DNA from 2 places in the Kosakonia sp. MUSA4 genome. Region 2 is predicted to be linked to the other one. Evidence: predicted binding sites of a transcription regulator. Region 2 holds the regulator's gene; the other holds the start of a gene.
The links. The regulator PhoB, encoded in region 2, activates phosphate uptake and scavenging genes when phosphate is short. The targets are predictions, from matches to a motif close to CTGTCATAAAACTGNCNNAT.
Positions count from the first base shown of each region.

Region 1: pstS (phosphate ABC transporter substrate-binding protein PstS) is a predicted target of PhoB. The motif match lies at 8,363-8,382, and genes of this name have one in related genera.

Region 1 is NZ_CP025697.1:4,673,105-4,684,834, forward strand. It holds gene C0557_RS22140 (hypothetical protein) at 272-1,462, shown strand; gene C0557_RS22145 (hypothetical protein) at 1,487-2,686, shown strand; gene C0557_RS27595 (methyl-accepting chemotaxis protein) at 2,929-4,515, opposite strand; gene C0557_RS22155 (carbohydrate-binding protein) at 5,163-7,184, shown strand; gene pstS (phosphate ABC transporter substrate-binding protein PstS) at 7,253-8,290, opposite strand; gene C0557_RS22165 (MFS transporter) at 8,714-10,267, opposite strand; gene C0557_RS22170 (hypothetical protein) at 10,673-10,840, opposite strand; gene C0557_RS22175 ((S)-acetoin forming diacetyl reductase) at 11,100-11,730, opposite strand, start outside.
Region 2 is NZ_CP025697.1:1,014,642-1,026,371, forward strand. It holds gene sbcC (exonuclease subunit SbcC) at 1-1,884, opposite strand, end outside; gene sbcD (exonuclease subunit SbcD) at 1,881-3,083, opposite strand; gene phoB (phosphate response regulator transcription factor PhoB) at 3,285-3,974, shown strand; gene phoR (phosphate regulon sensor histidine kinase PhoR) at 3,996-5,294, shown strand; gene brnQ (branched-chain amino acid transporter carrier protein BrnQ) at 5,701-7,020, shown strand; gene proY (proline-specific permease ProY) at 7,105-8,454, shown strand; gene C0557_RS04800 (2-hydroxyacid dehydrogenase) at 8,575-9,516, opposite strand; gene malZ (maltodextrin glucosidase) at 9,745-11,562, shown strand.

The DNA of each region.
Region 1 (11,730 bases), 2.1 Mb from region 2:
TTAGTTCCAGGCATTTTTGTATTTTTATCTGAGAGAGGGAATGCAGACACAGGAGCTGCATAGGGAGGCATCAGTGAGCCCGATCTGAAGGCATAATACCCTTCTTTAAAGGTGGATATTCGCGTTCAAATACAACCCCTCCCTTTATCGTGATAACACAGGTGTTCCCATGCTAACGACTGAGATAATGAACTATGCATCCGGGAACTACGTTCTTCCTCAATACACTAAAGTGAAAATTTCATGACGCTGTGTTGAGGCTTGCGTACCGATGAATATTTCCAATTACAACCCGCCAGTGAATACCCATAACCTGTCTGAACATCGACATGATCAATCGTCTATGCAGAATACCCAGCACAGCAGGGATATTCAGCGACCGGGAGATGGAAGCATTTTTATCAACAAACAGCGAGTAGAGCTCACCGCGATGAATACTTCAGGCTTTGTCTCTTCTTTTCGCACCAGTGTCGAACGCCGGATGATGCATCGTAATAAGCTGGTGATACCTGTCCGTTACGCAGAAAGATTGCTGAAAGGTGAAATAAAAGACATCGCTAAAAGCGCCAGCCAGGATATGTATGAGATAGCCACTAAGCAGCTAAATCGCACCTCCGAAAAATATCAGCAAATACAGCAAAAAGCGCTCGATCATCTTGCTGGTTTTTCAGAAGATGATATTACAAACATATATAATGCACTACTGACTTACCAGGATGTGTATGGTGATAATTTTTTGATGAACGTGGCCAGCATGGGTTATAAAAAACTGGAAAGTTATCTTTGTGCACAAGACGAAAAATATAATGACCCAAAAGAAATAGAAGATTTCCTCCATGAATTTAATGAGCATTATGAAGATAATATCATCATGGACAATCTCGGCCTGCAATACTCACGTGGGCGGCTGGAAAATGAAATATCAGACAAAGCAAAAATTCTTGACCATTTTTTACATACAGCTCCGCGGCTGAACGATATTCCTTTACTTAAAGGTGCGGCGGGCCTCAATAATTCTCTCAGTACCCAGGTCGACGGAAAATTAATGGTTAACTCTCTTTTACAAGGGAAAGGATTGCATTTCAATGGTTTTCTGAGCACAACTTCAAGTTATGAGATCGCCCGTCGATTCTGTTCAAGTGAATTAGGGAGACCAATTTACAGTATTGATCTCATGGATACGAGTGATGAATCCGAGGTGCTGAGACGCGACATATTGCATGCGCTTGAATCCCCTGACGGAAAGATCGAAAACATTTTATATTCATTTAAAGCAACCAATGTTGCGGGTATAAGCATGAGAGCATTAAAAAATGTGATTAGATCTGAAGGTATTAATAAGAGTCTGGATGCAGAAGATGAAATACTTCTCGCACCGGGTCATTACCTTATTCCTGAAAAAATAGTGCGTTTGCAATATGGTGTCGCGATAACGGGCTCTCTTGCATATGGAAGAGAATAAAGATAACGGTAGAGTGAGGTTTATATGCCACTAAATATTTCCAGCAACAACCCGGCTTATGATATCCATAACCAGTCTGAACATTCAAACTCTCCGTCACCTGTTCATCATTCTCAGGAAAACAATCCCATTCTGCAGCGGCCAGGCTTTAGCCATGTTTTTATTAAAAACCAATATGTTGAACTAACCCCAATGAATACTACGGGCTTTGTCTCTTCGTTCCCATCCCCTATAGAAAAAGAAATGTTACATCGCGGCAACATGATGATTCCTGTTCGTGTTGCGAAGCGATTATTAGTCGATGAATCAAGTTACCTCTCTGAAGTCGCCAGCCAGGATATGCATCGTATGATGATGTCAGAACTTAACCAATATCCCAATAAACTGGCCCAACTTCAGCAAAAAACACTGGAGCATGTTGGGTCATTTTCAGGTGATGATATTGGAGACATCTATAGTGCTCTTCTGGCTTATCAGGATTTATACGGTGATAATTATTTGATGAATATCGCCTGCCTCGGTTATACAAAGCTGGATGAGTATCTTCGCAATCAGGATGATGTATTTAAAAAACATGAAAACATAAACTATTTTCTTAAAAAATTTAACATTAAATATGACGATAATATCATCATGGATGAGCTTGGTTTGAAATATTCACTCGGTCGACTGGAGAATGAGATAGTAGGACAGGCCAAAGTGCTGGATCATTTTTTAAAAACAGCGCCTCGTCTTTCAGGCGTCACTCTGTTTAAGGGAGCGGGAGGTCTTGATCAACCCTTAAGCACTCAGGTTAATGGAAGTCTGCTCGCACAATCTCTGCTGCACGGACAGGGGCTACGTTTTAACGGATTTCTGAGTACAACCTCAAGTTATGAAGTGGCTGATAATTTTTGCTTCAGTGAAATAGGTGGCCCCCTTTATACGATTGATCTTACTACTAATAGTGATGAATCTGAGGTGCTAAGGCGAGACGCATTGCATTTCCTGCAAGATGATGACTTAGAAGTAGAGAATATTATGTTTTCCTTTAGGGCAAAAAATGTCGCAGGCGTTAGCGTTAAAAGCATAAAGAACGCAGCCGAGTCAGGGGAATCAGCAAACGCACTGGACGATGAGGATGAAATACTCCTCGCCCCTGGCCATTCTTTTACCCCCGAAAAAGTGGTGCGTATGGAAAACGGCTTTACTGTCATCGGGACGCTAACATACGAAGAGGAATAAACCTTCGCTAAAACCCGGCGCGGCATCAGGATGATGGCAAACCCGGTTTTTAGTATCACAGTCAGTTACAGCGCGCGGCGCTCGCGGGTCTGATGTTCGGTATAACGTCATGCGCCAGGACACGTTTCCTCATTATTAACGCTTTTTTTTGCTGCACCGCGATATTCCCCTGCGGCACGGGTTAACCACATGCAACCCATGCCGGAACAGATAACAGAGAAACGGGAAAGTTATGAGGGAGTTTAAGCCACAGTTAATTGGTCGCTGGAACGCCTGGCCGCTTCATTATTCACACGGAAAGTGGATATTGCCTGCGCCAGCGCGCTGGCTTGCATCTCCAGTGAATTGGCGGCGGCGGCGGCTTGTTCAACCAGCGAGGCGTTCTGCTGAGTGACGCCATCCATCTGCGAAACGGCAAGATTAACCTGATCGATCCCGGTGGCCTGTTCGCGCGAAGCATGTGATATTTCCGCAACGGTATCAGTCACATGTTTAACGGACGTCACAATCTCGCGCATGGCAGCCCCCGCCCGCCCGACCTGCTCAGTCCCCGCGTTGACCCTGTCCGTTGAGTTCTGGATCAAGTCTTTAATCTCTTTAGCCGCTGAAGCGGAACGCTGAGCCAGCGTACGCACTTCACTGGCAACGACCGCAAAACCTTTCCCTTGCTCACCGGCTCTGGCGGCTTCAACGGCAGCATTGAGTGCCAGAATATTGGTCTGGAAAGAGATGCTGTCAATCATGGAGACAATGTCAGCAATTTTGCTGGAGCTTGTCGCAATTTCGTCCATGGTCTGCACCACTTCCGATACCGCTTTTCCGCCCGATTCGGCAATTTCTGACGCTTTAAGAGCCAGCAAATTCGCCTGGTACGCGTTGTCAGCATTCTGCTTCACGATGGAGGCAAGCTGTTCCATTGATGCCGCTGTTTCTTCAAGCGAGGATGCCTGTTCTTCCGTGCGGGATGAAAGATCTAAATTCCCTGCGGCAATCTCCCGGGAACCCACATGTATTTCATCCACCCCGTTTCGAACCTGCGCCACTAAATTGCGCAGGCTCTCCTGCATACCACGAATAGCGTTGAGAAGTTTGCCGATTTCATTATTACCGGCCACCTGAATATTTATTGTTAAATCACCTTTGGCGACGGTATCAAGATGTTCAATAGCATTGTTTAGCGGCCGTAATATCACATTACGAAGAACATACAAAACAGCAACACTAATTAAAAGAGCAAGCAACAATCCCACAAACATCACCCATAATAACTGCTGGTATTGTCTTTGTTGCTCATCCATCAAATTATTAACAGTTTCATTGGTGCTTTTTTGATATTTTTCGAGCGCGGCTGAGAAACGCCCGCCAGCTTTATCAATTTGCTGTACGTTAACGTCGTAGTAACCTTGTACGTTCCCAGCCTTAAGCAGTTGCTCAGCTTTTTCAAGGAGTGTATTCAGCGCGCCAGCCGAGGTAACCAGCTCGGTTTTTATCTCTTCATCCCGGCTATCCATCACCGGTAGAGTTTCAAATTTTCGCAGGTTGACCAGCATCCTTTCGTGAGTGGTCTGAATATTTTTAAATACCCAATCTTCAGTTTTTCCCTCCTTTAACAAGCTTGCATAGACCAGCGCAAAACCGGCACGCGTACGGGCCGAGTCTTTGTAGATATCATTAACCAGGATCACCCGACTGTCAGAATTATGAATAAATTCAGTCGTGTTTGTTGAACGTGTAAATGCGAAAAAACCTACAGATGAGATAGCCACAATAATCAATACAAATATCGATATTGCACCTGACAGCGCCACCCTGACAGAAATATTTTTCATTAATAGATCCTTACCTGCGTGTTCCGTAAACCCTTATGTTATCGGTAACACATCATCGGCAAGGCCGCTGGATTGTTTAATCTCTTTCTGTAAATTTTTTAAGTCTGCCGTTGCGCTCCTCTTACAGGCTATTAGCAGCTGGCTGCGGTAAGAAAAAAACTTAAAAATGAATACTGGCTGCAATTAAGCTTGTGCTACGTCGGAATAGCGGGTTTACTTCCGCAGTGTTTACAAACGCGATGGCTTTCGACCATTAGCAACATTAACCAATCAGGAGGGGAAATGCATACGTTGGGAATGATTACCGGTGCAGCAATTGTGTTCTTTATTTATTTTTTGGTTAAAAAAAGACGCCATTCGGCCTCAGGCAGCAAAGCGCAAAAAAAGGATTAAACTGTTTTATCGGGGTCATTTCCTGGCCCCATAGCACGCAGCTTCTTTTCATGTAGTGCCGCGAACCGGCCTTCCCCACCGCAGCCTGACCATCGTTAAACCCGTTTAGCTACAAAAGAATACTTCCCTGCCGATAATTATATTTCTTATCCTCTGAAGAAATTACTGATATTCGTTGCGCCCTCTACTCATATTCTCTCGTTTTTCTTGCCAGTAAACTCCCACCATTATTTAACGCAAGGAAAGGGTTATCCATGAAAATTAAAATTATCGCGCTGGCCGTGGCGCTTTTCAGTGCCAATAATGCATTGGCTACCGAAAATATCTCTCTTGATATGTATCGTCAGTTATTACCCAAAGATTCCTCAGGCCAGATTGATTATGACCTGCATCTGGCGGATAAATTGTCGCTGCCGTATCACTGCAATATTAAGCAAGACAGTGAAGGCCGTTATGAAATCGATCTGGATAACTGCGAACATCATGACCTTGACTGGAAAAAAGATCGTTCCGGCGTGGTGAAACTGGATCTGCTGGGTGATAGCTCCGATGCCACCATGGTTGAACATAAACTGTGGGCCATGGCCTTCGCGCAGGCCTATGTCAGCACCATGATCCAGATGCAGTTCGGGCTGGACAAAGAGAACGGTACCTTTGATTTGCAGCGTCCTTTCGGCGTGGGTGAGAGCTTTGGTAACTATTTCGCACGAAATATGGGGCCGAACTACTTTGTCTCTAAAGGGCTTCAGGAAAGCTCATTAGGCCGCGATCTTCCGGCGCCATCGGAAGAAGGGGATGACGGCGTGCTGCAAATTGAATATCCGGGCAGCGCCTGGAGTGAATTGCAGGGAACGGGCGGCGGCGGTTTCCCGCGTATTTTTGGCATGATGCAGCCGAAAAAAATCCTCGACTCCTTCTCCGGCCCGGCACGCAATATTATTGGTTCAGCCGTAACCAGCGGATTTTATAACGGTTCGGTGATTGGAATTAATACCGGTTCTCTGCCGTGGGATAAAAATAAGACCGATACGACAGTGCGTATTCAGGACTTTATTCAGGGCAGTAAAGATAAAGATACATTAGCGATGGTAATGAGCTACATGTACAACCGTGGCCCGTACTCCGTGAAAGAACTGCTGCTGAAAAGCGAGCAAAGTTTCCAGCATTGTATGGCGCTGACAGATCATCTGGAGAGCGATCCGGCCTGTTTCGTTCAGTTGAATGATTTCGGCACTCGCTATATTCGCCAGATCCCGTATGTCACTCAAATGCTTAACGAAGCAAGCCTGAAAGAAGAAACCCGCTATGAAACGCAACTGACGCGCCTTGATGTCAGCAACTACGTTGATCTGCTGGCACGCTATGGTTTCTACAGCAATGCAGAGATGGCGAAAGCCAAGCCTGCCGCGATGGCCCGCTTCGATGAACTGGCGAAAAACGGCGAGATTTCCTGGTCTCACGATTTTGCCAAAGTTCTGGAAGCGCTGATGGTGGAACTGCCGGTCACCCAGTTTGCCGAGAAGAGCGCCATTGACGAGTCGCTGGTTTCCACGCTCACTAACAGTGACGACCAACGTCTGTTCCTCTCCGTGGCGGATAATGTGGGCACGATCGTCTCGCACGACTGGCTGGAGCCGAACGCTAAAATCGCGCTGATGCCGGGTAGCCAGGTGCAGCAGGCCGCATTTGAAAATGGTGCAGGTATGGATTGTGCAACGCTGATCCAGGATCAGCTCAGCAGCCTGGACGGTGCGGCACCGGTGCATATTTTCATTCAGCAGGAGAATGGCCAGTGCTCGATCAGCCAGGAAGGGGATGAAACCCCGTCCGAAAAACCGGGCGTTCCGCAGAACGTTCAGGCCAGCAATATCACCACCACCACCGTCACTTTAAGCTGGAAAAAAGTGGCCGGGGATGTCGCTCGCTATCAGGTATACCGTAATGGTGAACTGCTCGAAAGCCCGCAGTCAGAGTCGTTTACCGACAGCAATCTGAAGCCAGGCACTGCGTACGTTTACCAGGTCGCGGCAGAGCTCAGCAACGGTTTAGTGTCAGAGCTCAGCGCTTCGCTGAATGTGAAAACGTTAACGGATGATGCGGAAGAAACGCCAGCACCGGGTGACCTTGCGCCGTGGGCAGAAGGCACCGTATATAAAGCTGGCGATCGCGTGTCGTTCAACGGCAAAACCTATTCCTGCCTGCAAGCGCACAGCGCTATTGTCGGCTGGGATCCGGTCAGCGCTCCGGCACTCTGGAAGCTTGAAAGCGCCCGTTAATAGCGCGCGTTGGCAATAAAAAAAGCCCGGTACGCAAGTATCGGGCTTTTTTGCATGGTGAGAGAAAATCAGAACAGCGCTTTGCCGGAAGCGTCCTTGACATTCGCTTTCCAGGCGGCACGAACCTGGCTGGTTACAGAATCTGGCAGCGGCGCATAATCGAGGCTGCTCGCAATCGCGCTACCGTTTTTGTAAGACCAGTCGAAGAATTTCAGCACTTCTGCGCCTTTCGCTGCGTCATCCTGTTTTTTGTAGACCAGGATAAAGGTCGTGGAGGAGATCGGCCACGCGTCTTTGCCTTTCTGGAAGGTCAGATCCTGGGCGAAAGATTTGCTCCAGTCAGCCCCTTTAGCGCTGTTGCTGAAGCTCTGCTGCGACGGTTCAACCACTTTGCCGTCGGCATCAAACAGTTTGGTCCAGGTCAGGTTGTTCTGTTTGGCATAGGCGTATTCCACGTAACCAATGGAACCAGGCAGGCGCTGTACAAAAGCGGCCACGCCGTCGTTGCCTTTACCGCCGAGACCAACCGGCCAGTTAACGGTTGAACCTTTACCGATTTTGCTTGCCCAGTCTGCGTTCACTTTAGACAGGTAGCTGGTGAAGACGAATGACGTACCGGAGCCATCTGCACGACGCACAACGTTGATATTGGTGTCCGGCAGTTTTACTTTTGGGTTCAGCTTAGTGATTTCCGGATCGTTCCATTTTTTGATGGTGCCCAGGTAGATATCACCCAGCGTTTTACCATCCAGAGTCAGCTCGCCGGATTTCACACCCGGGATGTTCACCGCCAGCACCACACCGCCGATCACTGTCGGGAACTGGAACAGGCCATTTTTTGCCAAATCGTCATCGCTCATCGGGGCGTCGGATGCACCGAAATCAACGGTTTTTGCAATGATCTGTTTGATACCGCCAGAAGAACCAATCCCCTGATAGTTGACCTGAGAACCCACTTGTTTCTGATATTCAGCGGCCCACTTTGCGTATACCGGAGCGGGGAAAGTACCGCCTGCGCCAGTCACATTGGTTGCTGCGAAAACGGTAGTCGTAGAAAGCGCAAGTGCTGCGGCCATCAGGCGAACAGATGCATTAAACGTTGCCATAATCTCTCCAAAAACGAAAAAGTTGATAGATTTTTGAATAATTTTGCGGACGGAGGGAAGGATAGAGCGCTTATATGACAATTTTGTGTCATGACAAAAAATAGAGCGGCATCAACCAGCATAAAAAAAACTCCGGGCAGTAACCCGGAGGAGTGAATGAAAAGCGAAATAAAAATGAAATTAACCTAAGGGTTAAAATGTGCAACCCGGCAATCATAGATTGAGCGAAGTTGCAGTAGCCGGGGATTATTAGATAGTGAAAAAATCGCAGCTATATGACAAAAGCGCCGAAAGAGTGTAAGTGTATTTTTCTACGCATGACCATATTGTTACATTTTCCACAAGGCGACGCTGACGCTATTTATCGCCGCCCGGAAGACTTTCCATCCTGTTATTTTCCGGGCGGCGCTTTACTTACGCCGGTTATTTCCGTAGTGCCATAGCGTTATTTAGCATGACCGGCTCAGACTGGCCCGCAGAATCTTTACACCATAGTTTTTCATAGGCATAACCGGTCAGATCTTCCACCACCGCGCGCGCTTGCGGCGCAACATTCTGTTTCAGACCGTTCGCTTTCAGACGATCAAGTTCATCAACGAAAATCTTATGCGTGCGCTTATTCAAATGGAATGTCAGCGCCTGCCACAATGCCACCAGTAATAACCCAACGGTACCGACAAACAGCAACATCACAATGGTGGTCACCGCTTCCTGCGGCTGTACCTGGCTGCCTTTAACGAAGCCGCCGCTTTGCAGCAACAGACCGACAATAAAGGTGGCAATCGCGACGGTGGTTTTGCGTGAGAAGGTCATGACGGCGGCAAACAGCCCTTCCCGGCGCTGACCGGAAATCATTTCGTCAATATCCGGAATGAACGGGAAAACGTTCCACGGCGTGAACTCCAGCACACAGCGGCCAACCTGATACACCCCGGCAAGAATCACCAGCAATACCACTTTGTTCTCCGTCGGGAACTGGTACACCAGGAAGAAACCGCCCAGGCACAGAATCATCACGCTGTAGGCGAAAACATAAAGCCGCGATGGGCCATATTTAATCATCGCCACACCCGCCGCCAGCGTTACCGGCAGCCCGACGATACTCATCGACAGCAGGGTTCCCGCCAGTGAAGAGGAGACGTGCAGGCAGTAGACGCAGAAGAAAACAAACACCGTGTTATAGACATCTTTTGCTGTGAATGAGAACAGATAGATAGCCAGATGTTTACGAAAAGCCCGCACTTTGAGCGTTGAAGCGTAATCTTTAAACAGGGTGAAAAGCGCCTGCAATTTCTGGCTCGCGCTGGTCGGCTGGTAGCCTTTTTCCATCTCCGCCAGCATTTCCGGCGTTAATTCACGTTCCCAGGTGACTCGCCAGGAAATAAACACGCAGAGCATAAACAGCACGGCAAAAACGATACCGTTAATCAGGTAGGCATCGGCGTTTTTCTCCCCCAGCCAACCAATCAACACGCCGGGAATAAACGTGGCGAGAAATGTACCGGCAGCGGAAAGAAACATACGACAGGTGGAAAGTTTGGTGCGCTCATTAAAGTCTTTGGTCATTTCCGAAGGCAGCGTTTCCCAGGGAATAAGCACCATTGCCGCAATAACTTCAAATGCCAGGTACACGGCGAGATAAAAGAGAAAACTCATCCCGTCGAGCCATAACAAAATATAAACCAGCATTAATGGCGCGCCGATCAACAGGAAAAACCGGCGGCGGCCAAATTTCTTGCCGAAATAGTTTTTGTAAAAATGGTCGGTAAAGCGCCCCATAAATAAGCTGACGATAGCATCAACAATACGGGCAATCGCCACGATCGAAGCTGCTTCAATCGGCGACAAGCCCACGAAGGTGGTATAGAAAAAGAGTAACCATGCACCAATAACGGTAAATGCGCCGCCGCCCATAATATCCGTCATGCCGTAGCCGATACTGACGGGAATGGTGACTTTCCGGTTTTTGCGGATCATAGTATCTCTCCGCGTTTATGCAGCTTACCCGCCAGCGGGAAACCGTTAACCCAATGAGTTTGTTGTTTATTTGTCATGGACATCAAAACTCCGTAAGCGAATCTTCGTTCAACCATGTCCAGCCTGAAGCCGGGATCGTTTAGGCAAATACATCACGGCTTTCACGGTATCGCCCTTACGGTTTTTGTGTCTACTACCATACAAGATAAGGTGTTTGAATTGTGACCGAAGGCTAAGGGTGTAGAAAAAAATCTCCTAAAAAGGCAGAAATGAGAGGTGAAACGCAATTTCAAAATGGATTTTGGTGGGGTAAGAAAATAAAAAACCCGCCTGTTTTCGGGCGGGTTCTAATCCGGTACGCACAGTTCATTCCAGTAGCTGTAGCGCATCACCAGATGGAAGCGCTCATTTTTCATCGTAAATCCATACAGAAGGATGATAATCAAGGCCGTAGAGCAGACCGAATGGGATCATCAGCGCCACATGGCGACCAGAATCATATTCCCCCTCCTCCACCTGTACTGGCAGCACAGGAGCAAGTCGCTCAAGCCACTGTTGCAATATTTTCTTCATCCGCGTGTTCTCCGGTTAAGGGTTGACCTTTTCAGTTAAGCGCAAACGCTTCCATAACCCAAACGAGAATTTTTGCGCTGGATTGCCGAAAATCGCATATACCGCAGCTGATCATTGTCGCGAACAGCTGGCGATATAGGTTCGCCATCTGACGCACCTCATTTAAAACGTTTATAGATGAGAATGACCTTCATTGCGGGATATAAAAAAGCCCCTGCGCGATCGCAGAGGCAAGGCTGTGTCCGAGCCATCAAACGTATTAGTTAAATACCATACCGCCATCAATCAGCAGGGACTGACCGGTCATATAGTCTGAATCCGGCCCTGCAAGATAGGAGACGCAAGCTGCCACATCTTCAGGTTCTGACAGGCGCCCAAGCGTGATGCGTTTGGCGAACTGTTCGGTACCGTAACCGAGCGGTTTGCCCGCGGCTTCAGAGACCTGGCGATCGATTTCGGCCCACATCGGGGTTTTCACAATTCCCGGACAGTAACCGTTAACCGTAATGCCCAGCGGCTCCAGATCGCGCGCGGCGGTCTGGGTTAAACCGCGCACGGCGAATTTGCTTGAGCTGTAAACCGCCAGTTCCGGGTTGCCGACATGCCCGGCCTGTGAGCAGGCATTGATGATTTTGCCACCGTGTTTTTCCGCTTTAAAAGCGCTGACCGCCGCCTGAATCCCCCAAATCACGCCTTTGACGTTGATGTTATAAACCTTATCCACCACTTCCGGGGTGATCGATTCAATAGGCGTTGAAGGCGCAACGCCCGCATTATTGACGATGACATCAAAGCCTTTTAGCTTGCTTCTGGCCTCTTCCACCGCGGCAAAAACCTGTTCGCGATCGGAAACATCGACTGTCACAGCAATCGCGCTGCCCTGATGGCTG
Region 2 (11,730 bases):
CAGTTCATTGATTTGAAAAAGTAATGTCTGGCGCTGGTTGAGCAGATAGAGCTGGTGTTCATAGGCATCCTGCGCGCTTTGCCAACTGGTCAATTCGCGGTGCGGATCCAGCGTGACGTTCAACTGCTCGCACAGCGTGGCCCACTCCTGCAATCCCGTTTGTTCATCCTGCTGGAGCGAGCGGACTTCACGCTCGTCTTTTTCATAGCGCTCGGCTAAGCCTTTCAGCCGCTCGCCCAGCGCCACGCCTTCTTCTTTTACCTTTTGCACTTCGTCAGACAGCACCTGACGGCGAGCCTGATTCACTCCCGGCTCGATCGTCTGGTAGTGCGCAACCGCCGGATGTTCCGTAGCACCGCACAGCGGACAGGGCTGACCCGCCTGCAGGCGCGCGCGCTCGCTCTCCAGACTTTTGATGGTGTTTTCCAGCTCGCAGATGGTGGTGACTTCCGTCAGCAACTGGTTCTTTTCTTTATACAACGCGCGCTTTTGTTCCCGCTCTGCGTTGAGCTTTTCCTGCTCGGCTTGCAGATCCCGCAGGCTTTGCTGGCGCAGGCTCAGTTGTTTACGCAGCGGGGCGAAGCGAGCGTGCAGGGCGGCGAGCTGCTGGCGTAACGGGCGATGCTGTGCGCACTGCGCCATTGCCGCAGCCGTCTCTTCTGCTGTCAGTTCCAGCGTGGCTTCCGGCAGCGCACGCAATTTCTGCTGATGTGTCAGCACGCGCTGTTGCAGGCTTTGCCACTGCTTTTTCTCCTCTTCCAGTTGGTTAAACAGCACGCGCCAGCCGGTCAGCTCGCTGTGCCACTGTTGAAAGCGGGCATGTTCGGTCAGCCAACTGGCAACCGTTTTTTGACGGCTCAGCAGACTGGCATGCTGCCCGACGGCGGTTGCGCGGATACGCGCGCGCTGTAGCAGGCTGGCATGTAAGCGAGCATTTACTTCTTCACTCTGGCTGCGGGTGCGGGCCAGCGCTTTATGTTGCTCTTCAAGGCGTTCCCACAGCGGACGTAACTGCAGAGCCGGTTGCGCCAGGGCAAGCCGCGCCAGCTGCGGCTGTGCGGCAGCCAGCGCCTGCTGCGCCTGCACCTGCGCGGCCTGCGCCCGTCCGAGCGCGGTGCGTAGTTCGGCTTCGCGGTTTAGCCATTGCGCCTGCGCCTGCGTGGTTTGTTGCCCGGCCAGCAGCGTTTTTTCTTCGTCAGTAAGTGCCTGCAAACCTGTACTCAGTTGCTGGCGCTGTTCATCATTGAGCAGCACTACGCCTTCCGCCTGCGCCTGTAGCTGTTCCAGCCGGGTTTTGGCCGCTTTATGTTTCTCAAACACCATCGCCGAAATCTGACCATAGATTTCCGTGCCGGTCAGCTCTTCCAGCAGCTCGGCGCGTTCGCGCGGTTTGGCATTGAGGAACGCGGCAAACTGCCCCTGCGACAGCAGCATTGAGCGGGTAAAGCGGCCGTAATCCAGCCCGGTTAATGAGGCGGTGAGATCGAGTTTATCTTTGACTTTATCGGCGAGGATTTTGCCGTCGGCGCAAGCCGCCAGCTCAACGCGCGGCGCTTGCAGATTGCCCTCTGCCTGACCGCGCGCGCGGCTCTGGCTCCAGAAAGCGCGGTAAGCGATGCCTTTTACTTCAAATTCCACTTCCGCCAGGCACTCGGCGGTATCGCGGGTCATCAGATCGTTTTGCGATTGTGACAGGGTGCTAAGGCGCGGCGTTTCGTGGTACAGCGCCAGACAAATGGCGTCGAGCAGGGTGGTTTTCCCTGCGCCCGTCGCGCCGGTAATGGCGAACAAACCGTTGCTGGCGAACGGCTCTTCGGTAAAGTCGATTTTCCATTCGCCTTTCAGCGAGTTGAGGTTTTTTAACCGCAAACTGAGGATCTTCATGCCTCTTTCTCCGCATCCAGCGCCTGGCGCGCTTCACTGAACAAAGCTTGCAGGCGCGCCGTTTGCTTCTCATCGATCTCTTCCTGCGCCAGACGGCGGGCGAAGACCTCTTCCACTTTCAATTCACTGAGCGTTTCCCGCAGCTCACCGGCGAGGATCCGCTCCCGCTGTTCGCGGCTGCGGCGCACCAGCAGCACTTCGACGGGCAAATCTTCGGTAACTTGCTGAATTTTACGTTGCATATCAGCCAGATATTCTTGGCTTACAATTTCAATATCCAGCCAGACTGGCGTGTCGGCGGGCGCATCGCGCCACTGCTCAAGCTGGCGGCAAATCTCGGCGAAATCGCCCTTGATCACCGCCAGCGGCTGCGTGGCCGGAATGTCGAGCGCGGTCACTTCCGTCAGCTTGCCGTCGCTGAAGGTGACCAGATTGACGCTTTTACGCTTTCCAGTTTCATCAAAACTCAGCGGGATCGGTGAACCGCAGTAGCGAATGTGCTGCAGGCCGCCAATTTTCTGCGCCCGGTGAATATGTCCGAGCGCAATATAGTCGGCTGGCGGGAAATTCTCCGCCGGGAAGGCATCCAGTGTGCCAATATAGATGTCACGTACGGCGTCACTTTTGCTGGCGCCAACGGTGGTCAAATGGCCGCTGGCGATAATCGGCAGCGCCTGCTCGCCGCGCAGGATGCAGGCGGCGTCATACTGCTGCTGGTAGTAATCGGTAATGGCCGCCAGCAGATGCTGCTGTTTTTCCTGCCCTGATAATCCGGCCTGGCTGATGACCATGTCACGCGGGCGTAAAAATGGAACCGGACAGAAAACGGCGCCGGGCGTACCATCCCGGTGTTTGAGCCAGAAAGGCGCGGCGCCAGCGCTGGCGACCACGGTGGTGTTCAGGTAAGCGAGGATCTCTTTCGATTCGTTCAGCGTCGCCACGGAATCATGGTTGCCCGCCAGTACCACTAACTGGCAGCCGGTTTGCTGGAGTTTCACCACAAAGCGGTTATATAACTCGCGGGCATAACTGGGCGGGGAACCGGTATCAAAGATGTCGCCTGCGACAATAATGGCGTCGGCCAGGTGCTGTTCTGCCGCATTCAGCAGCCAGTCGAGAAAGGCGTCATGTTCGGCAGCGCGGCTTTTACTGTAAAAGTTCTGACCCAAATGCCAGTCTGAAGTGTGAATAATGCGCATAGCGATTCCGTGGCGAAAATGGATAAACGCGATTATAACATTCAGGGTGTTAGAGACATTAACTGCGTGAATATTCACGCTGTCATAATGCTGCGGGCAGGGTCATCTGGCGGTCATGTTATTCATAAATCTGTCATAAAACTGACGCATAATGGCGCCGCTATACAAACAGACGACTTATATGAGAAAACAGGGCGAATTATGGCGAGACGAATTCTGGTCGTTGAAGATGAAGCACCGATCCGTGAAATGGTGTGCTTTGTGCTCGAGCAAAATGGATTTCAACCGGTAGAAGCTGAAGATTATGACAGTGCGGTGAACCAACTTAACGAACCCTGGCCAGACCTGGTTTTACTGGACTGGATGTTGCCTGGCGGTTCCGGTATTCAGTTTATTAAGCACCTGAAACGTGAGGCCATGACCCGCGATATTCCGGTGATGATGCTGACAGCGCGTGGTGAAGAGGAAGATCGCGTGCGCGGTCTGGAAACCGGGGCGGACGATTACATTACCAAACCCTTCTCACCGAAAGAGCTGGTTGCCCGTATTAAAGCGGTTATGCGCCGTATTTCGCCGATGGCGGTGGAAGAAGTGATTGAAATGCAGGGACTTAGCCTCGATCCCTCTTCGCATCGCGTGATGACCGGCGAAAATCCGCTGGATATGGGGCCGACAGAGTTTAAACTCTTACACTTCTTTATGACTCACCCGGAACGCGTGTACAGCCGTGAACAACTGCTGAACCATGTCTGGGGAACCAATGTTTACGTCGAAGACAGAACGGTTGATGTCCATATTCGTCGCCTGCGCAAAGCGCTGGAACACAGCGGTCACGATCGTATGGTGCAAACGGTGCGCGGCACGGGATATCGTTTTTCGACCCGTTTCTGAAATTTGACAGGAGTGTGACGCGTGCTGGAACGGCTGTCATGGAAAAGGCTGGTGCTGGAGCTCCTCCTTTGTTGTCTACCCGCCTTTATACTCGGCGCGATTTTCGGTTACCTGCCCTGGTTTTTATTTGCCGCGGTAACCGGGCTGTTGATCTGGCATTTCTGGAATTTACTGCGCCTCTCCTGGTGGTTGTGGGTCGATAAAAGTATGACGCCACCGCCCGGCACGGGAAGCTGGGAGCCGCTGTTATACGGGCTGCACCAGATGCAGATGCGTAATAAAAAGCGGCGGCGCGAGCTGGGTAATCTCATCAAACGCTTTCGCAGCGGTGCGGAATCGCTGCCGGATGCGGTGATCCTCACCACCGAAGAAGGGTCGATTTTCTGGTGTAACGGCCTGGCACAACAGCTACTGGGGCTGCGTTGGCCGGATGATAACGGGCAGAACATCCTGAACCTGCTGCGCTACCCCGAATTTACGCAGTATCTTAAAAAACAAGAGTTTACCCGGCCACTGAACCTGGTACTGAACAGCGGGCGCCATCTGGAGATCCGCGTGATGCCTTACAGCGAACAGCAACTGCTGCTGGTGGCGCGCGATGTGACGCAGATGCACCAACTGGAAGGCGCGCGACGTAACTTTTTCGCTAACGTCAGCCATGAGCTACGCACGCCGTTGACGGTGCTGCAAGGCTACCTGGAGATGATGCAGGAGCAGACGCTGGAAGGCGCGCCGCGCGAAAAAGCGCTGCATACCATGCGAGAGCAAACATCGCGCATGGAAGGGCTGGTGCGCCAGTTGCTGACGCTGTCGAAGATTGAAGCGGCGCCGACGCTGCCGCCCAATGAGACCATCGATGTGCCGATGATGCTGCGCCTGGTTGAACGGGAAGCGCAGACGCTCAGCCAAAAAAAGCACAGCCTGGAATTTGAGGTTGATAACGCCTTAAAAGTGCTTGGCAATGAGGAGCAATTGCGCAGCGCCATCTCCAACCTGGTGTATAACGCGGTGAACCATACGCCCGCCGGAACGCATATTATTGTGCGCTGGCAGCATGTGCCGCAGGGGGCGGAATTCAGCGTGGAGGATAATGGTCCGGGGATTGCCGCCGAACATATTCCGCGTCTGACCGAGCGTTTTTACCGCGTCGATAAAGCCCGTTCCCGGCAAACCGGCGGTAGCGGACTTGGGCTGGCGATCGTTAAACATGCCGTCAACCATCACGAAAGTCGCCTTGATATTGCGAGTACGCCAGGCAAAGGGACGCGCTTTAGCTTTGTTCTGCCGGAACGTCTGGTTGCCAAAACTCCTGCTGCCTGACGCCCCTGTCAGCTTATCTTTCCAGCGGCCTGTCAAAACAGGCCGCCATTTCCTGCTGTTTCCCCGCGATGAAACCTATTTTGTACGGGTGATGCTTTTTTGTTCGCATGATCAGCCATGTGTTTTTCTTATAAATGGAGTATTGAACTGGTTATTTTTCTTGATCCAGCATATCCATCTGGTTTTGCGATCCCATCTTGCCTTCAAACGTTATAAGCGTTTAAATTGCGCCCCTGACGTTGTCAGACCGACTATGTTTACGTGGTAAATCGAAAAACTATACTCCGCCACGTTGCGTATTAAGCATTTCCCGCTGATTTTTCGCGGTTTACACGCGTTATTGTTCGGCAGGGAAGGCGAAAAATTCACCATTATTTACAACACCACATCCACAGGCAGTAAAATTATGACCTATCACTTAAAACCACGAGACATAGTTGCTCTGGGCTTTATGACCTTCGCTTTGTTCGTTGGCGCAGGGAACATCATTTTTCCGCCGATGGTCGGCTTGCAGGCGGGTGAACATGTCTGGACCGCGGCATTTGGTTTTCTGATTACTGCCGTAGGCCTGCCGGTGCTGACCGTCGTTGCGCTGGCTAAAGTGGGTGGTGGTGTGGATAGCCTGAGTACGCCGATCGGTAAAGTCGCGGGCGTGCTGCTGGCAACCGTTTGTTATCTGGCGGTAGGGCCGCTGTTCGCCACGCCGCGTACGGCGACCGTCTCGTTTGAGGTGGGGATTGCGCCGCTGACTGGCGATGGCGCAATGCCGCTGCTGATCTACAGCATCGTCTATTTTGCGCTGGTGATCCTAGTGTCGCTCTATCCGGGCAAACTGCTGGATACCGTGGGCAACTTCCTTGCTCCGCTGAAAATTATCGCGCTGACCATTCTCTCGATTGCCGCGATCGTCTGGCCGGCTGGCCCTATCAGCCATGCGCTGGAAGCTTATCAAACTGCGCCGTTCTCTAACGGTTTCGTTAATGGCTATCTGACGATGGATACGCTGGGCGCGATGGTGTTCGGTATCGTGATCGTGAATGCTGCCCGTTCGCGCGGCGTGACCGAAGCGCGTCTGCTGACCCGTTACACTGTCTGGGCCGGGCTGATGGCGGGCGCGGGTCTGACGCTGCTCTATCTGGCGCTGTTCCGCCTGGGTTCAGACAGCGCGGCGCTGGTGGATCAATCCGCTAACGGCGCAGCGATTCTGCATGCTTACGTTCAGCACACCTTTGGTGGCGCGGGCAGCTTCCTGCTGGCAGCCTTGATCTTCATCGCTTGCCTGGTCACAGCGGTTGGCCTGACCTGCGCCTGCGCCGAGTTTTTCGCGCAGTATCTGCCGTTCTCTTATCGTTCGCTGGTGTTTATTCTGGGCATCTTCTCGATGGCGGTTTCCAACCTCGGGCTGAGCCATCTGATTCAGATCTCCATCCCGGTGCTGACGATGATCTACCCGCCGTGCATCGTGCTGGTGGTGCTGAGCTTCAGCCGTTCGTGGTGGAACAACTCAACCCGCGTGATTGCGCCGGCCATGTTTATCAGCCTGCTTTTTGGTATCCTTGACGGCGTGAAAGCATCCGCCTTTGCTGAGCATTTACCGGCCTGGACGCAGCGTTTGCCGCTGGCGGAACAGGGGCTGGCCTGGCTGATGCCGAGCCTGGTGATGGTGATTCTGGCGGCAGTCTGGGATCGCACCGCAGGGCGTCAGGTAACTTCCAGCGCGCATTAACAGTCGCGGATACGGTTTGTTTAACCACGGGGTTTGGCGCCCCGTGGTTTTTTATTTTTGTGTTGAATAATGGCAGTGGAAACAATGGAAAGTACGAATAAGCTGAAGCGCGGGTTAAGCACCCGCCACATCCGCTTTATGGCGCTGGGATCGGCGATCGGCACCGGGCTGTTTTATGGCTCCGCCGATGCCATCAAAATGGCCGGGCCGAGCGTGTTGCTGGCCTACATTATTGGTGGCGTCGCCGCGTATATCATTATGCGTGCGCTGGGTGAAATGTCGGTACATAACCCTTCCGCCAGCTCGTTCTCTCGCTATGCACAGGAAAACCTCGGCCCGCTTGCCGGCTATATCACTGGCTGGACCTACTGTTTTGAAATCCTGATTGTGGCGATTGCCGACGTGACGGCTTTCGGCATCTATATGGGCGTCTGGTTCCCGACAGTGCCGCACTGGATCTGGGTGCTGAGCGTGGTGATGATCATCTGCGCCATTAACCTGATGAGCGTAAAAGTCTTCGGCGAACTGGAGTTCTGGTTCTCGTTCTTTAAAGTCGCCACCATTATCATCATGATCCTCGCCGGTTTCGGCATCATCATCTGGGGTATCGGCAACGGCGGGCAGCCGACCGGGATCAGCAATTTGTGGAGCCACGGCGGTTTCTTCAGTAATGGCTGGCTGGGCACGGTGATGGCGCTGCAAATGGTGATGTTCGCCTACGGCGGCATCGAAATCATCGGCATCACCGCCGGTGAAGCGAAAGATCCGGAAAAATCGATCCCGCGCGCCATTAACTCCGTACCGATGCGCATTCTGGTGTTTTATGTCGGGACGTTGTTCGTCATCATGTCCATCTACCCGTGGAACCAGGTCGGTACTGACGGCAGCCCGTTTGTCCTGACCTTCCAGCATATGGGCATTACCTTTGCCGCCAGCATTCTTAACTTTGTGGTGCTGACCGCTTCGCTTTCGGCGATCAACAGCGATGTTTTTGGCGTGGGGCGTATGCTGCACGGCATGGCGGAGCAGGGCAGCGCACCGAAGATGTTTGCCAAAACCTCCCGTCGCGGTATTCCGTGGGTGACGGTCGTGGTGATGACCGTTGCGCTACTGCTGGCGGTCTGGCTGAACTACATCATGCCGGAGAACGTTTTCCTGGTGATTGCGTCGCTGGCGACCTTTGCCACGGTATGGGTGTGGATCATGATTTTGCTGTCGCAAATCGGTTTCCGCCGCCGTCTCTCTGCCGATGAAGTGAAGGCGCTGAAATTCAAAGTGCCGGGCGGCGTCATCACCACCGTGGCAGGCCTGCTGTTCCTTGTGTTTATCATCGCGCTGATTGGCTGGCACCCGGAAACCCGCATTTCGCTGTACGTGGGCCTGGCGTGGATTGTGCTGTTGCTGATTGGCTGGAAGTTTAAAAAATCCGCCTGATGGCGGCTACGCCTTATCAGACATGCAGGGCTTGTTGGCCTGATAAGCATCGTGCCACCCGGTAATTTCACCCGATATGGCTTTGTAGGCCGGGTAAGCGCAGCGCCACCCGGCAAAAAATTACACCACCGGGGTCAGCATTTTCCCGTCCTGAAAGTAACTCACCAGGTTGTTGATGGTCAGATCCGCCATCGCCTGGCGGGTTTCCGCCGTGTTACTGGCAATATGCGGCAGCAGCACGACATTTGGCAGCTCGCGCAGCGGCAGGGGGATATTCGGCTCGTTCTCAAACACATCCAGCCCCGCGCCGCGTAACTTCCCTTCCTGTAACACCGCGATCAGCGCGTCGGTATCCACCACGCTGCCACGCGCAATATTCACCAGAATCCCTTCCGGCCCCAGCGCTTCCAGCACTTCACGATTAATGACATGATGCGTTTTCGCCCCGCCGGGTAGCGTCAGCACCAGAAAATCCACTGCCCGCGCCAGTTCGACGATGCTCTGATGGCGCTGCCAGTGATTGTTACGGGCTTCCCGTGGGCTAAAATAGTGGATCGGCATATTGAATGCCGCCGCGCGTTGAGCGACGTCGTGGCCGATATTGCCCATGCCGACAATCCCGCAGCGTTTCCCGCTCATTTTCCAGGCACCGGGAAATGCGGCATGCTCCCATTGCCCCGCGCGGGCGAAACGGTCGGCTTCGCAAATTTTACGCGTCACCGCCAGCATCAGCGCTAACCCGGTATCGGCGACGCACTCATTGAGCACGTTTGGCGTGTTGCTGACGGTGATTCCCAGGCGACGGCAGGTTTCGAGATCGGTCGCATCAACGCCCACGCCAAAACCGCTGATCGCCTCCAGCGCCGGAAGCTGCTCAATCAGCGCGGTACTGATCCCTTTGGCCGCGCGGGTTAATGCACCGCGAATGGCATGCGCATGGTCGCGCAGCAGGGTTTGCGCATCCTGCTGCCAGTATTTATGCACCACAAAATGCTGTTCGAGGGTGGTAATCATCGGTTGGGGAATTTCAGTAATGACAAGGATTTCGGGTTTATTTTTCATACTTATTCCTGGCGGTTATCATTTTTAACAGTATAAAAAGCAGCCAGGCCGGAGACTTCGGGCATCGGCACGAAGCGGGCCTGCAAAAATTCACGCATTTGCCCGGCGGTAGCCCTGCCGGATCACATCTGCGCCCCGTCTCTCAGCCCTGTAAAAAAAGCGAAAGAAGGAGGCGGCAGACGTGCGGGTGTGGAAGAGTGGCGTCATTTTGAGCAAAGGGGATTTTTGATGTTGAATGCATGGCACCTGCCCGTCGCGCCGTTTGTGAAACAGAATAAAGATCAGTTAATTATCACGCTCTGGCTAAGTGGGATTGGTTTGCCGGAGCGGGTGATGTTGCGCACCGAAATCGACAATGAAGAGACGCCGCTTGCCATGCACCGGCGGCGGAAAACTGCGGCGAACGGCGTCAGTGCCTGGCAAGTTGCGCTGGATATCAGCAGCGGACAACCGCGCCGCCGCTACAGCTTTAAGCTTCTGTGGGAGAATCGACAACTGTGGTTTACACCGCAGGGGTTTAGCCGTTTTCCGCCCGCCCGCCTCGAACAGTTCGCCGTTGATGCGCCGGATGACGGGCCGCAATGGGTGGCCGACCAGGTGTTCTACCAGATTTTCCCGGACCGTTTTGCGCGCAGCCAGTCGCGCGGTGAACAGCAGGATAAGGTTTACCATCATCATGCCGCGGGTCATCCGATTGTGCTGCGTGACTGGGACGATCCGTTAACGGATCAAGCTGGGGGATCAACCTTTTATGGCGGCGATCTCGACGGGATCAGTGAAAAGCTGCCCTACCTGAAAAAGCTGGGCGTTACTGCGCTCTATCTCAACCCGGTTTTTGTCGCCCCCAGCGTGCATAAATATGACACCGAAGATTACCGCCATGTCGATCCGCAGTTTGGCGGCGACGAAGCCCTGTTGCGCCTGCGGCACAATACGCAGCAACTGAACATGCGGCTGATCCTCGATGGTGTCTTTAACCACAGCGGCGATTCCCATGCGTGGTTCGATCGCCACAACCGTGGCACCGGCGGCGCCTGTCATAATCCCGATTCCCGCTGGCGTAGCTGGTACAGTTTTGACGAGCAGGGCCACGCCCGCGACTGGCTGGGTTATGCCAGTCTGCCGAAACTCGACTATCAGTCGCCGACGCTGGTTGAAGAGATTTATCAGGGAGAGGAGAGCATTGTGCGCCACTGGCTGAAAGCGCCGTGGAACATGGACGGCTGGCGGCTGGACGTGGTGCATATGCTGGGCGAAGACGGCGGGGCGCGTAACAATCTGCACCATATTTCGGGGATCACCCGCGCGGCGAAAGAGACGCTGCCGCAGGCCTATGTTTTCGGCGAACATTTTGGCGATGCGCGCCAGTGGCTGCAGGCGGATGCTGAAGACGCAGCCATGAACTATCGCGGTTTTACGCTGCCGGTGTGGGCGTTTCTGGCGAATACGGATATTGCCTACGATCCGCAGAAGATCGATGCGCAAACTTGCGCGGCATGGATGGATAACTACCGGGCCGGGCTGTCGCATCAGCAGCAGTTGCGCATGTTTAACCAGCTCGACAGCCACGATACGCCGCGCTTTAAAACCGTGCTCGGCAAAGATGTTGCCCGGCTACCGCTGGCGGTGGTCTGGCTGTTTAGCTGGCCGGGAACGCCGTGCATCTATTATGGCGATGAAGTGGGTCTGGACGGGGCGAACGATCCTTTTTGTCGTAAGACCTTCCCGTGGGATAAAAAGCGCCAGGATGCGCAACTGCTGGCGCTCTACCAGCGAATGGCGAAACTGCGCGCGCGGAGCCAGGCGTTGCGGCGCGGCGGCTGCCAGGTGATTTACGCCCACGAGAATGTGCTGGTTTTTGTCCGCGTCTGGCAGCAACAGCGCGTTCTGGTGGCGATCAACCGCGGCGAAGCCTGCGAAGTGGTGCTGGAGGATTCACCGCTGCTGGAAAACCGACGCTGGCAAGCGAAAGAGGGAACCGGTCTGGCGCAGGATGGCATTCTCTCACTGCCTGCCATTTCAGCCTGCGTGTGGATGGGGCATTAACATTATCGGTGGCTGCGCCAGGCAATGTGAAACAGACTGTCCTGGCGCAAAATAAGAATATTCACGACAAAATTGAAGTGTTGCGTTTATTGAGAGTATTAAGAAAATTCAATACCTGATATTTTACCGGAGGAGGGTATTGGGTATTTAAATAATGTCTGGTTATTC